Regions from separate parts of the Enterococcus sp. AZ194 genome, predicted to be linked through region 2. Evidence: predicted binding sites of a transcription regulator. Region 2 holds the regulator's gene; the other holds the start of a gene.
What was found. Region 2 encodes LexA, which represses DNA repair genes until DNA is damaged. Its sites were predicted from a motif close to CNAACANNTGTTNG; they were not measured.
Positions count from the first base shown of each region.

Region 1: uvrB (excinuclease ABC subunit UvrB) is a predicted target of LexA. The motif match lies at 3,895-3,908, and genes of this name have one in related genera.

Region 1 is NZ_JBIOQR010000001.1:1,512,873-1,520,486, forward strand. It holds gene IGI37_RS07130 (glycerol dehydrogenase) at 1-733, shown strand, start outside; gene IGI37_RS07135 (amino acid ABC transporter ATP-binding protein) at 834-1,571, opposite strand; gene IGI37_RS07140 (amino acid ABC transporter substrate-binding protein/permease) at 1,573-3,735, opposite strand; gene uvrB (excinuclease ABC subunit UvrB) at 4,004-5,998, shown strand; gene uvrA (excinuclease ABC subunit UvrA) at 6,008-7,614, shown strand, end outside.
Region 2 is NZ_JBIOQR010000001.1:1,700,895-1,708,508, reverse strand. It holds gene IGI37_RS07950 (glucosaminidase domain-containing protein) at 119-982, opposite strand; gene tkt (transketolase) at 1,314-3,308, opposite strand; gene IGI37_RS07940 (DUF896 family protein) at 3,404-3,649, opposite strand; gene lexA (transcriptional repressor LexA) at 3,800-4,423, shown strand; gene IGI37_RS07930 (hypothetical protein) at 4,723-4,977, shown strand; gene IGI37_RS07925 (hypothetical protein) at 5,116-5,811, opposite strand; gene IGI37_RS07920 (adenine phosphoribosyltransferase) at 6,371-6,883, opposite strand; gene recJ (single-stranded-DNA-specific exonuclease RecJ) at 6,896-7,614, opposite strand, start outside.

The DNA.
Region 1 (7,614 bases), 190 kb from region 2:
TGCGCCGACTTCAGCAATCAGTGTAACTTATGATGCGGAAGGTTTTTTTCAAGCTTACCACTATTATAATAAAAATCCTGAGCTTGTTTTTGTTGACACCGAGGTACTTGTCAAAGCGCCTGTAAGAATGTTGAAATCAGGAATCGCAGATGGACTTGCCACGTTTGTTGAAGTGGAAGCGGTGGCAAATAGTTATGGGCAAACATTAGCGGGAGGAACTCAAACAATTGCGGCGTACGCAATTGCTAAGGCTTGCGAAGAGACCCTATTTGCAAATGCACGACAAGCTGTAATCTCCAATGAAATCCAAGCGGTGACGCCAGCTTTTGAAGCAGTCGTGGAGGCAAATACCTTATTAAGCGGGCTAGGCTTTGAAAGCGGTGGTTTGGCTGCAGCTCATGCGTTGCAAAATAGTTTCTCTAGTATAGAAGGACCGATTCAACGGATGACTCATGGAGAAAAAGTGGCGTTCACCACAATTGTTCAATTGGTCTTACAAGGTGATTCTAAGGAACGGATTCACTCATTTGTTGAGCTGTACCAAACACTTGGGTTACCGACAACCTTAAAGGAATTAGGCTTAGAAGAAGTAAGTGATCAAACACTTTTGTCCATTTGCGAAAGGACAGTTGAAGGTGAGGATACACTAAAACAGATGCCAATGTCAATCACTGCCCAGAGTCTATTGGCTGCAATAAAAGTAGCGGATGCGTTGGTTAAAAACGAACGATAGTCGGGAAAGCTCCGATAGCGTTCAAAAAAACTGACTCTTGGTATCTTAGACAAAAAAGACATCAATCGCGAGCGTAAACTCGCAATTGATGTCTTTTTGCTTATATATTCAAGACTTTATCTAGGAAATCTTTTGTTCGTTCATTTTGAGGATTCTCAAAGATTTGTTTAGGCGAACCATCTTCTAAGAAATTACCACCATCGATGAACATAACACGATTGGCAACTTCTTTTGCAAAGCCCATTTCGTGTGTAACGATAACCATCGTCATTCCTTGTTCGGCAAGTTTTTTCATTACATTTAACACGTCACCGACCATCTCTGGATCTAGGGCTGAGGTTGGTTCATCAAATAACATAATATCAGGGTTCATGGCTAAGGCACGCGCAATCGCAACACGCTGTTTTTGGCCTCCAGAAAGGTTATCTGGATACATATCTTTTTTATCGGCTAAGCCAACTGTATCAAGTAACTCAATAGCTTTTTTCACAGCTTCTGCCTTAGTGACTTTCTTTAAATCCATGGGTGCTAAAATAATATTTTCCAAAACAGAGAGGTGAGGGAACAAATTAAAATGTTGGAAGACCATGCCGATATGTTGACGAATCAAGTTAATATCAGTGTTTTTATCCAACAAATGCGCACCATCAATAATGATATCGCCACTAGAAGCTTCCTCTAAGCGATTTAAACAGCGTAAAAAAGTACTTTTCCCACTACCAGAAGGTCCGATGATACAGACGACATCGCCTTCGTTGATAGACACATTAATATCATTTAATACAGTATTGTCACCATATTTTTTTACAAGATGTTCAACAAGAATTTTTTCTGCCATCTTATTTTACCCTCTTTTCTAAAACTTTTGCTAATTTCGTTAACGCAGTAATCAGAATTAAGTACATCACTGCAATAATCAAGTAGACATAGGTACTTTGTGTCGTACGAGCCACAATGATTTTTCCGGTTTGTAGTAATTCTACCACACCAATAGCTGAAATGATGGTTGTATCTTTCAGAGAAATGACAAACTGGTTAACGAAGGATGGAATCATTATTTTGATTGCTTGCGGTAAAACAATTTTGCTCATGGTTTTATTATAAGATAGACCTAGACTTCGTGAAGCCTCCGTTTGGCCGATTGGAACAGCGTTAATTCCGCCTCGAACAATCTCGGCAATATAGGCACTTGCGTTCAGCGTCAAAGTAATGACACCAGCGATAAAGTCTGGAATAGTAAAGCCAAGAACGTTGGGTAAACCAAAGAAGATAAAGAAAGCTAACACCATCATTGGAATCCCACGAATCAAATCAACATAAATCATCGAAATCCCGCGTAAAACTTTCGAAGGAGCAACGCTGAAGAGTCCGAAAATAACTCCAACAAGCAAGGCAAGAACGAAGGAAACAAGTGCTAAAGCGATTGTTTTCCAAAGTCCAGATAGAAGACCTTTATAGTTATTCTTCAAAATACCAACAATGTTTGATTCATCGACTTTTTCTTTCTTTTTCGTAGAAGAACCGTCTTCAATATATTTGTTGACAATTTTATCATATTCACCTGTTCGTTTTAATTCTTTTAAACCTTCGTTAAACATGTCAATTAATTCAGAATTTTGCCCCTTTTTAACTGCAAAACCATAACTTCCACCGGCTTCTCGTTCAATCGGTGTTTCAAGTTTTTGTTTTTGACTAATTGCATAACCAATTACTGGGTAGTCATCCATCATGGCATCAAGAGAGCCTGTGTTTAACCCTTCATATAATTGATCAGCTGCATCAAAGAATTTAATCGTGTAGCCGTATTTTTCTTCGTTATCTGTTAAAAAATCAGCACTTTCTGTCCCAACTTTGGCACCGACTGTTTTTCCTTTCAAATCATCATAAGATTTAATGGAATCCGCACCTTCTTTGACAGCAATTTGAATCCCACTTTGGAAGTAGGGCTCTGAGAAGTCAAAGTTTTCTTGTCGTTCTTCTGTAATCGTCATTCCAGCAATCATCGCGTCTGCTTGTCCCGCATCCACAGATTGAACAGCTGAAGAGAAACCGATAAAGTTGAATTTTACATTAAAGCCTTGTAGTTCAGCGATTCTTTTGATTAAATCGACATCGATTCCTTTATATTCACCATCGGAGTCTTCGAATTCAAAAGGCGCGAAAGCAGAATCACTAGCAATCACATATTGCTCTTTCTTTGGTTCAATCTTTTTCATTTCGCCAGACGCTTCTTCTGAGGCACCGCTTGAAATGTAAGCTGAAATAATTTCATCGTAACGTCCGCTAGCTTTTAATTTCTTTAGGCCAGCGTTAAATTTTTCTAGTAATTCTTTATTTTGGCCTTTCTTAACCGCAAAGCCATAAGCACTTCCGAATTGTGGTTCATCAACAAGTGTCAGTTTTTGTCCTTGGTTAATTGCGTAACCTAAAACAGGGTAATCATCGAAAATTGCTTGAACTGTGTTGCTGTTAATCGCACTATAAAGAGCATCAGCGGCATCGAATGATTTAATTGTATAGCCATATTTTTCTTTATTTTCTTCTAAGAAATTTGCGCTTTGTGTACCAACCTTTGCAGCGACTGTTTGTCCTTTTAAATCATCAAAGCTTTTAATTTTGTCATTTGATGATGAGACAGCCATCTGGATCCCACTGTCAAAATAAGGTTCTGAGAAATCAAACGTTTCTTTTCGTTCGTCTGTAATACTCATTCCGGCAATCATTGCATCTAGTTGATTGGATTGGACACCTTGAACTGACGTGTCAAAGCCAACTGGTTTTAAGATGAATGCGAAGTTTTGATCCTTCGCAATTTCAGTTAATAAATCAATATCAATCCCAGTATATTCGCCCTCAGGTGTTTTAAACTCAAATGGGGCAAACGTTGAGTCTGTTCCTATCGTATATTTTTTTTCAGCCGCATGGGTAGTTTGACTGAACGCAAATGTCAAAACACTTGCCATCGTTAGAACTAATGAGAAAAAAATATTTTTTCTTTTCATAATTAACCTCCTATTTTCTCAATATCTTACAAATTATATGCTAAAAACTATGGTTTGCACAAGATTTATGCCAGCAAAAGTGAAAAAAATTGCTTATTTATCACATCTGATGTCAGAAAATGTAACACGACGAATAAATCACAAAATACAAAAAGATAGCGAAAGTATGTTCGGTGTGGTATAATTTCTTTTGTAAGGAAAACCAAGGTTTTCCTATTGTTTTTGTGTCAAGTTTTACAAAGATAATTTAAACGAGGAGGAGAAGATAATGATTGAAAGAGATACTTCTCATACTTTTGAACTTGTTTCAAAGTATCAACCTGCCGGAGACCAACCCGTGGCCATTCAACAGCTCGTTGATGGTGTCTTAGAGGGGAAGAAGGCTCAGATATTATTAGGCGCAACAGGTACAGGAAAAACCTATACCATTTCTAATCTGATAAAAGAAGTCAATAAGCCAACTTTAATTATTGCTCATAACAAAACATTAGCTGGGCAATTATATGGAGAATTTAAAGAGTTTTTTCCGAATAATGCAGTCGAATATTTTGTTTCTTATTATGATTACTATCAACCAGAAGCCTATGTTCCTTCTAGTGATACGTATATTGAGAAAGATTCCAGTATTAATGATGAGATTGATAAGCTACGCCATTCAGCAACTAGCTCGCTTCTTGAGCGAAATGACGTAATTGTTGTCGCTTCTGTTTCTTGTATCTTTGGTTTAGGATCTCCCAAAGAGTACAGTGAACAAGTTGTCTCCATTCGTGTTGGGATGGAAATGGACCGCAACCAACTTTTAAAAAAAATGATTGATATCAACTTTGAACGCAATGATATTGATTTTCAACGGGGACGGTTCCGTGTTCGTGGAGATGTTGTAGAAATTTTCCCAGCTTCGAGAGATGAGCGAGCTTTACGTATTGAGTTTTTTGGCGATGAAGTGGAACGAATCCGTGAAGTGGATGCCTTAACCGGTGAAGTTGTCGGGGAGACAGAACATGTTGCTATTTTCCCGGCCACTCACTTTGTAACAAATGATGATCATATGGAACACGCAATTGAGAATATTCGAAACGAATTAGAGGCACGTTTAAAGGTCTTAAGAGATGACAATAAATTATTAGAAGCACAACGTTTAGAGCAACGTACAAACTATGATATTGAGATGATGATGGAGATGGGCTATACTTCTGGGATTGAGAATTACTCAAGACATATGGATGGTCGAAAAGAAGGCGAACCTCCTTATACCTTAATCGATTTTTTCCCTGATGATTTTTTATTGGTTATCGATGAGTCTCATGTAACTATGCCTCAGGTTCGAGGAATGTATAACGGCGATAGAGCGCGGAAACAAATGTTAGTCGACTATGGTTTCCGCTTGCCCTCTGCGTTGGACAATCGTCCGTTACGATTGGAAGAGTTTGAAGAGCATGTCAACCAAATCGTCTATGTTTCAGCAACACCTGGCCCGTACGAAGCAGAACAAACAGATACCGTTGTTCAACAGATTATTCGTCCGACTGGTTTACTTGATCCGCTCATTGAAGTGCGTCCAATCATGGGGCAAATTGATGACTTGGTTGGAGAAATTAATGAGCGTGTTGAGAAGAATCAACGGGTATTTGTGACAACGCTAACGAAAAAAATGTCAGAGGATTTGACCGATTACTTCAAAGAATTAGGGATTAAAGTCAAATACCTGCATAGTGACATAAAAACATTAGAGCGAACAGAGATTATTCGCGACTTACGTTTAGGAGAATTTGACGTCTTGGTAGGGATTAACTTACTAAGAGAAGGTCTTGACGTGCCTGAGGTTTCATTAGTAGCTATTTTAGATGCAGACAAAGAAGGTTTCTTGCGTAGTGAACGATCACTTGTCCAAACCATTGGACGGGCTGCCCGAAACGCAGAAGGAAAAGTTATTATGTATGCAGATAAGATGACTGATTCTATGCAGCGAGCGATTGATGAGACGGCTCGACGTCGTGAGAAACAAAAAGCTTACAATGAGGAACATGGGATTGTTCCGAAAACAATCATTAAAGAAATTCGCGAGTTAATTTCGATTTCGAAAGCAGTCGAAGGCTCTGAAGAAGAAAAAGTATCTGTTTCTTACAGTGAATTGAGTAAGGCAGAAAAAGAAACGCTACTATTAAAACTAGAAAAAGAAATGAAGGATGCGGCGAAATCTTTAGACTTTGAAACCGCAGCGACTCTAAGAGACACGATCCTTGAGTTGAAAGCATCAGAATAGGAGACAATTATGGCAAACGATAAAATAGTGATTCACGGTGCAAGAGCCCATAACCTAAAGGACATCGATGTAACGATTCCAAGAGATAAGTTAGTGGTCGTCACAGGGCTTTCTGGTTCAGGGAAAAGTTCCTTAGCTTTTGATACATTATATGCAGAAGGACAACGTCGGTATGTAGAGAGTTTATCTGCCTATGCCAGACAATTTTTAGGACAGATGGACAAGCCAGATGTGGATAGTATTGACGGCTTAAGTCCTGCTATCTCAATTGACCAGAAAACAACAAGTAAAAATCCGCGTTCGACGGTCGGAACTGCAACAGAAATTAATGATTACCTACGTTTACTTTATGCACGTGTGGGGCATCCCATTTGTCCTAATGACCATATTGAAATTACAAGTCAGTCCGTTGAACAGATGGTAGATGAAGTCTTAGAATTAGAAGATCGAACCAAAATTCAAATTTTGGCGCCTGTTGTGACTAAGAAAAAGGGACAACATAAAAAAGTCTTTGAGATGATTCAGCGAGAAGGATATGTTCGGATTCGTGTAGATGGAGAAACTTATGACATTTCTGAAGCACCTGAGTTAGAGAAAAGTAAAAAACATGATATCGCGATTGTTATTGACCGAATTGTGATAAAAAAAGGCATTCGCTCTCGTTTATTCGATTCATTTGAAGCTGCGTTACGACTGGCTGAAGGTTATGCACTAGTTGATGTGATTGGTGAAAAAGAGATGCTCTTTAGTGAACATTATTCCTGTCCTTACTGTGGGTTTACTGTGGGTGAGTTAGAACCACGTTTGTTCTCATTTAATGCGCCGTTTGGGGCGTGTGCAGAATGTGATGGTTTGGGTGTGAAATTAGAAGTCGATCGTGATTTGGTAATTCCCGACGCTTCTAAAACGTTAAGAGAAGGGGCGATTGCGCCTTGGAATCCAATTAGTTCTCAGTATTATCCGCAAATGTTAGAACAAGCTGCGACTAGTTTTTCTATCGATATGGACACACCATTTGAAGACCTTCCAGAAGAGCATCAAGAGATCGTCTTAAATGGTTCCAAAGGCGAGCTATTTCATTTTCATTATGAAAATGATTTTGGCGGTGTCCGCGATGTCGAAGTGGCATTTGAAGGCGTGCTAAAAAATATTGACCGTCGCTATCATGAGACAAATAGTGAGTTTACTCGTGAACAAATGCGTCTTTATATGACCGAGTTGACTTGTCAATCTTGTAAAGGATACCGTTTGAATCCACAAGCCTTATCTGTCCAAATTAACGGAACAAATGTTGGACAAATAAGTGAGTTGGCTATAAAAAAAGCAATTAAATTCTTTGATAATGTACAATTATCAGAACAAGAAAAAATCATTGCGCGACCTATTTTAAAGGAAGTCAATGATCGGTTGACGTTCTTAGAAAATGTCGGCTTGGATTATCTAACCTTAAGTAGAGCTTCTGGAACCTTATCAGGCGGGGAAGCACAACGAATTCGTTTGGCTACCCAGATTGGATCCAATCTTTCAGGGGTGTTGTATATCTTAGATGAGCCTTCTATCGGATTACACCAAAGAGATAATGATCGGTTAATTCAATCGCTGAAGAAAATGCGCGA
Region 2 (7,614 bases):
TTTTGTATACTCTTAGTAAATTAAAAAAATGGCCTCAAAAAAACTATCCAGAAACTTTTTTCGTGGATAGTCTGAATTTTTTTCTCTTATATTTAGCATATGAGCCAATCAACTAAGCTTAAATGGTTAGTTGTTGCCCAATCATAATTGTATAATCAGATAAACTATTTGTTGCGACAAGTGTATCAACAGTTGTACCAAATGCAGTTGCAATATCCCACAGTGTATCTCCTGATTTAACGGTATAGATTTGACTTTGGTAATTGATTGAAGTGGTGCCTCCTGTCTGATTAGTGACATCATTAGAGTCAGCTGTTTGTGTGTTGAATCCTGATGCACTATCAAAACGAGTTAAATTATAAGTCGCAATCAACCAGTTTAATTTTTCGGCGTAACTAGGATCTGTCGCATAGCGTCCAGTCAAATAAGCCGTTGCATCCAAATAACTAGAGGTTTGACTGAGCCAAGCTCCCGCATAATGATAAGTTCCTGTGGAAAAGCTGACTGAACGTAAAACGTTGGCATGATCTTGTAGAGATTCATAGTAAGAATTATATTGTCTGAAGGGTTCGTTCATGGTCACCCATTGCCCATTGATATATTCTTGTGTCGGCATATAAACACCGGTGTCATAACTGCCTTTGACGCCAAATAAATTATAGTATGGAGCGCTTGATAAGCCAGATGTTCCATAACCACTTTCTAATAAAGCTTGAGCAATCATTACAGACGCATACAAATCATTATTTGCAGCCACCTCTGATGCAGTCCAGCCGATTTGTTCAATAAACGAATCAATGGTACTTGCTGAGGGCGCTTGATAGGTTGTATTAGCTGATGCTTGTTTAACAAAATGCGGCGATGCAAATGAGGCAATCATTAATCCTGTTCCAACTAACGGAACCATTTTTTTTACAGTTAACGGGTGACTGTTCCCTTTGATTTTTTGATGTCTAGCACTGCGCGTTGCGTATTTTTCCACAAAAAACTCCTCCTAATAATTAGAATAAAAATAGTTGAATAATAACAAGTCTATGGGTTTATGCATTACTTATTATAGGCCGGAGAATTTCGAAGTACAAATCTTATGAACGAGAAAAGTCAAATTGTAAAGGGCTTGTAATAAAACTTCTATGAAAATGAAATGAAGTCCTCAAAAAAAAATTAAAAATAAATAACAACAGATTTTATATAAGGCTTCAAATTGGAGTGGTATAACCCCTTCTCTTATGAGAGGGTTTTGCTAATAAAAAGAGGTTAGGACTATAACTTATAACTTGTAAAAGTTATATCCCAACCTCTGTCTTTATCAATTATAGAGTCTTGAATGTAGCTACAACATTATCTACAGTGAAGCCAAATTCAGAAAGAATCTTATCTCCAGGAGCTGATGCACCAAAGTGATCAATCCCAATCATTTTGCCTTCAGTTCCTGTATAACGTTCCCAGCCAAATGAAGAAGCAACTTCAATTCCGACACGTTTTGTTACAGCTTTTGGTAAAACAGATTCTTTGTAAGCCGCATCTTGTGCTTCAAACAAATCAAAACTTGGTAATGAAACAACAGAAACATCTTTTCCTTGAGCGGCTAATTCTTTTTGAGCTGCTACAGCAAGAGCCACTTCAGAACCTGTCGCGATAAGAATTCCCTCAGGTGTTTCTCCTTTTTGTGGAGATAATACATAACCACCTTTAGCGACATGTGTATCAGATAACTCATCTGTTCCTTCTAAAACAGGTAAATTTTGACGACTTAAGACTAAGACAGTCGGTGTATCCGTTGATTCCATTGCAATTTTCCAAGCAGCACGCGTTTCGTTTCCATCAGCTGGGCGAATCACGTGAACACCTGGCATACAACGAACACTAGCCAATTGTTCGATTGGTTCATGTGTTGGACCATCTTCACCAACTGCAACTGAATCATGCGTTAAGACATACGTAACTGGCATGTTTTGAATAGAAGCTAAACGAATTGCTGGGCGTAGGTAGTCAGTAAAGACAAAGAAAGTTCCGCCGTAGACTTTGGTTCCGCCATGTAATTGAATGCCATTCATAGCAGCAGCCATTGCAAATTCACGCACACCAAACCAAATATTTCTTCCTTCATATTGACCAGGCTCGAAATCTTTTTCAGCAGCCACCATTGTATTGTTTGATCCAGATAAATCGGCAGAGCCTCCCCAGAAACTAGGTACAGCTTTTGAAATTGCTTGAATCATATCTTTACTAGACACACGACTTGCTTGACTAGAGCCGATTTCATAGTGCGGTAACTCGTTATCCCAGCCCTCTGGTAATTTTCCAGCAAAGGCTGCTTCAAATTGAGCGGCTAATTCTGGATACGCATGTTTGTAGTTTGCAAACAACTCAGTCCAAGCTTGTTCTGCTTTCTGGCCTTCTTCTTGCATCGTTTCTTTAAAACGTGTTGCCACTTCTTCTGGAACTGTAAAGTCTGGATATTCCCAACCATAAACAGCTTTTGCTACAGAGATTCCTTCATCCCCTAGAGGAGCGCCATGAACCGCAGAAGTGCCTTCTTTTGGTGCGCCATAACCAATGACCGTTTTGACTTCGATTAAAGTTGGTTTATCTGTTTCAGCTTTTGCTGCTTCAATCGCTTTTGAGATAGCCTCTAAATCATTGCCATCTTTCACAAGGATATGTTGCCAGCCATAAGCTTCAAAACGAGCGCCGACATTTTCTGTAAAGGCTTTTGAAGTAGGACCATCTAATGAAATATCATTTGAATCATATAAAACTACTAATTTCCCTAGTTTCATATGTCCAGCCATAGAAGCTGCTTCTTGGGAAACACCTTCCATTAAATCGCCATCTCCACAAAGAGCATAGGTATAGTGATCCATCACGTTAAAATGTTCGCGATTATATGTCGCAGCTAAATGTGCTTCTGACATCGCCATTCCTACAGCCATAGCAATTCCTTGGCCTAGAGGACCAGTTGTTGCTTCAACACCATCTGTATGATGAACTTCAGGATGTCCAGGTGTGCGACTTTCCCACTGACGGAAGTTTTTTAAATCATCAATTGTTACATCGTAGCCAGCTAAATGAAGCATACTATATAACATAGCTGATCCATGTCCAGCAGAAAGAACGAAACGGTCACGGTCTACCCAGTTAGTTGAAGTCGCTGGATTGACTTTCAAATGTTTTGTCCATAATGTATAAGCCATTGGAGCTGCCCCCATTGGTAAACCTGGATGACCTGAATTAGCTTTTTGAATCGCTTCAATACTTAATGTACGAATGGTATTAACACCTAGTTGATCTGTTTTGTCGAACAAAAGAATCCCTCCTGAATTTAGGTTTATTTTACTTTTATCTCCTTCATTGTAAAAGAAAACAAAAGGAAATGCAATCATTATTCGTCTTATTCGCTTTAGTTAGAGCGGTTATGAAGACCTTTTTCTTTTTGAATTTGTTTCAGTTTTTCTGGTGTTACATCTGTTCCATCTGGGTCAACAACTTTCATTCCTTCGATATGATGTTTCATTCCTGAACGAAAGGCACTTAAATATTCTTCTCTTAAGAGCTGTTGTTCTTTTTGTTCAGTTTCTGTTAGCCCTGATTCTTTTTTCTTTTTTGCTAACTCGTTAATACGAGCGAGTTTTTCTTTTGATAACACGTGATACGCCCCCTCTTTTTGCTCCCTCTTTATCTTATTAAAAATTCACAAAAAACACAACAAGAAATAAACGAAAAAAGCGAACGCGTGTTTGATTTTATGCGTTTAATATGATAAACTGAAATCATTAAATGAAAGAAGGTGTGAATCGTGGCCAAGCGAACTGAAACAAGACAAGTTGATATCTTAAAATATATATACGAACAAGTGAACGAAAAAGGTTATCCACCTACTGTGAGAGAGATTGGAGAAGCCGTAAATCTTTCTTCTACATCAACTGTCCATGGACATCTTGCACGATTAGAAAAAAAAGGGTTGATTCAACGAGACCCCACTAAACCTAGAGCAATTGAATTAACTGCGATGGGACTTGAAAAAATCGACATTCGACCAATGACTATTCCCGTTTTAGGAACGGTGACTGCAGGAGAACCTATCCTTGCTGTTGAGGATGCTTCAGATTTTTTCCCTATTCCACCCAACCTTTCTTCTGAGGAAGGTAGCTTATTCATGCTAACCATTCGTGGGGAAAGTATGATCAATGCTGGGATTTTAGATGGTGATGATGTTATTGTCAGAAAACAATCCACCGCTAAAAATGGTGATATTGTGATTGCAATGACTGATGAAGATGAAGCAACTTGCAAACGATTCTATAAAGAAAAGAATTATTTCCGCCTTCAACCTGAAAATGATGAGCTTGAACCAATCATCCTAGATAATGTGTCTGTTCTAGGTTTAGTGGTTGGACTCTATCGAAGCCGTATCTATTAAGCGAATAACGAACGACTGATAATCAGAGATCTTTTGATTATCAGTTTTTTTATAGTCAAAAATACAGACACATTCCTATCCCATGCCTATAAAAAGAGCCGTTTGTTGTTTCATACCTCTCTACTCATCGAACAAATAACTCAGCAATTTATTTAATGGATGAGCTCATAAAAGCAAGTTTATATAGGGGTAAAAAAATATTTTTATCAATTTCGTATTTCTCTCTTTACAAACCGAACAAACATTCGTATAATATAAATACAAACATTTGTTCGTATAAAAAAATAGAGGTGAATATCATGAGAGCAATGCGTCGTTTTGGATTTATTTTATTTGTATTAGTGGTAGGTATTTTATTGGGAAACATCGGCATCCGTTCAGCACTTTTGATCTTGACGCCTTTGTCTATATTATGGTTTATGTTATGGGATGAAAAAAAATATCGTCAATCAGAACGCGAGAAACATTATTACGAAGAACAATATTATGATAGTGAGTATGAAGAAGATAGATATGAGTTTGATTATGAATACCACTATGAGTATAAACATTGATTGTGTTTCTTCTTCACTATTAGGAAAAGATATAAACGAACAAAAAATCCTTTGAGTAAATACGATTTTTTAATCGCCAATTTACCCGAAGGATTTTTTTGAGCTCTATTCTTGTTCAGGTGCATAGAAGATTAATTGCTATTTTCGAGTGTAGGTACCTACTACATTTTCTTTATCTTTATTTATAATTTTGATCGTATCTTTGTCTATCAATTGGATAAAATAGTCCATATCATGCTGAGTTTCATAAGTAATCAGATTGTCTGATGCAACAATATTTTTATACATCTCAGGTTTCTTGCTTAATTGTTGCTGTCTTTTTTTAGTGAGCTCTGCTAATTGGCTTTTAGTATAATTTTTTTCATCAATTATTTCTTTTAGTTCCTCTATGTTCATTTGTTTTTTTAAGTCAGGTCCAGTACCATATTGGGCTAACCCTTGAAATATAGTTTCTAAATATTCGTTAAACAAAGGAGATTCTTCTATTTTTGTTTCTTTTGCTTCCAAGGGGTACCTATCTTGCTTACTTGCTCTTTTTTTTGGTAATTGAAAGTAATCTTCATTTTTCATTATATCTAACCATTCAGAATGTAATGACAGATTTCCTTTTGAATCAATCCTTAATGTCTGCAATTCGAAATCTCCTAGTTGTTCCTCTATCTCATAAAAAACTTTGTCTAACTCATCTTCTGTAGAGGCATAGGAAACTTCTTTCCATTCTCCCGCAATATCTGCGTACGGTCCTCTATTTTTTAGAAAAACAAAATAACCCACAATACTTATAGTTACTAAAACGCTTACTATAGAAATAGTTAAAAAATTTCTTTTTTTCATTTATATCATCCTTTTTATGTAACCAATCAGTTAGATACTATTTTTTGATTGTTGGAAAATGTTTTGTTATGTTATCATTCTTAATTTTTAAAATATCAATTGGTAATCTGTTTAAGAAAAGCTTGAAAGGGACAAAATCATCGTTTTCAGTGACGCTCATTTTATCTTATGGTCTGATCTGTTTCTTGCAAAGACCAAAAGAGGCTGAGACATATGTCCCAGTCTCTTTTTATCCGAATAAACGATGGGTACAGAAGCAACTCCATCTTCACTCCGCCCCATCAATTTCTAAAGGTGGAACACCTTTAGAATTGATGGACTGCGTTCCGCTCTCAACAACTTCTACGCATGGGACATGCTAGAGTTGAAGGTCTTCACTACGTAAAAACCATACTCCGATCTCATCAATCTCTAAAGGTGAAACACCTTAAGAATTGAAGGACGTTGTTCCGCTCTCAACAACTTCTATGCATGGGACATGCTAGAGTTGATGTTGCACAGTACCTACCCGGTTCTCGGAGTGAAACACTTCTGTCCCGACCTCATAAAGTCGTATATCTTAGTATTCCATTAAAGTGATAATATCATGTCCTTCTATTTTGTCGCGGCCATGTAAGTCCATTAGCTCAATTAGAAATGCACAGCCGACAACCACACCACCTAATTTTTCAATTAAATCAATCGTTGCTTTAATCGTTCCACCTGTTGCTAGTAAGTCATCACAAATTAAGACACGTTGTCCAGGTGTGATTGCATCTTTGTGTAACGTTAAGGTATCTGTGCCATACTCTAAGTCATAAGTTACTTCGATTGTTTCACGAGGAAGTTTGCCTTTTTTACGGACGGGTGCAAAGCCTACTCCTAATTCATAAGCAACTGGACAGCCGACGATAAACCCGCGTGCTTCAGGTCCAACAACCATATCAATTTGTTTTTCCTTTGCGTAGTCCACGATTTGTTTCGTTGCTTCACGGTATGCATCACCATTTGCCATAAGTGGTGAAATATCACGAAAGACGATTCCCTCTGAAGGATAGTTTGGAATACTTGCAATATAATCTTTTAAATTCATTTGTTACTCCTCCTACGATTGTAACCAATTTTTGATAGTGGGAATATCACTTAATAGTAAAAATTCCTCTGATTTGATTTGCTTCAACCTTTTTTGATAAAGATGACTCTCGCTAAGTGGCTGATTTTTAGGATCTTCCACTTTGTTTAAAACACCATTTTCTATTGTAACAAATCCTAACTCAAAAAACACTTGAATCATAAAAATTAATAAATTTTGAGGGATTTTTAGAAATTGGGCAATAGAACCAACTTTGTACCGCACATCGACTTGTTTGTGTTGATGGATAAACTTGAACAAGCGTGCGTACTGTTCGCGACTTCCCACCCCATTTAGATAGACTTCTTCAGGTGAAGCGAACAACAAATAGATACGAGAAAAGTCAGCTAGCTGAACAATTTCTTTTATTGTTTGTTGTGTTTCAGGACAGTCAACGAATAACAGCTCTTTTGGTTGTTTATCAGAAATAACCTGCTGCATTTGCTCAATTGATTCAAATACAACAACCGTTTCAGCAACTGAGGTTTGAAGAATTTTTTTATTTTTTTCGGCAAATGTAACATATAAAGCTGAGTCAGCTATCAGTGGTTGTTGCCAGAAGCGTTTGGCCCGCCAATCAAATAGTTGGAGTCCTTCAATCGCGAAATCTTTAACCATTAGTTGAGGTTTTTTTCGACCATTCCATTCATTAATCGAAAGCTCCCCAACCACCTTAAGTCCCTCATTCTCCA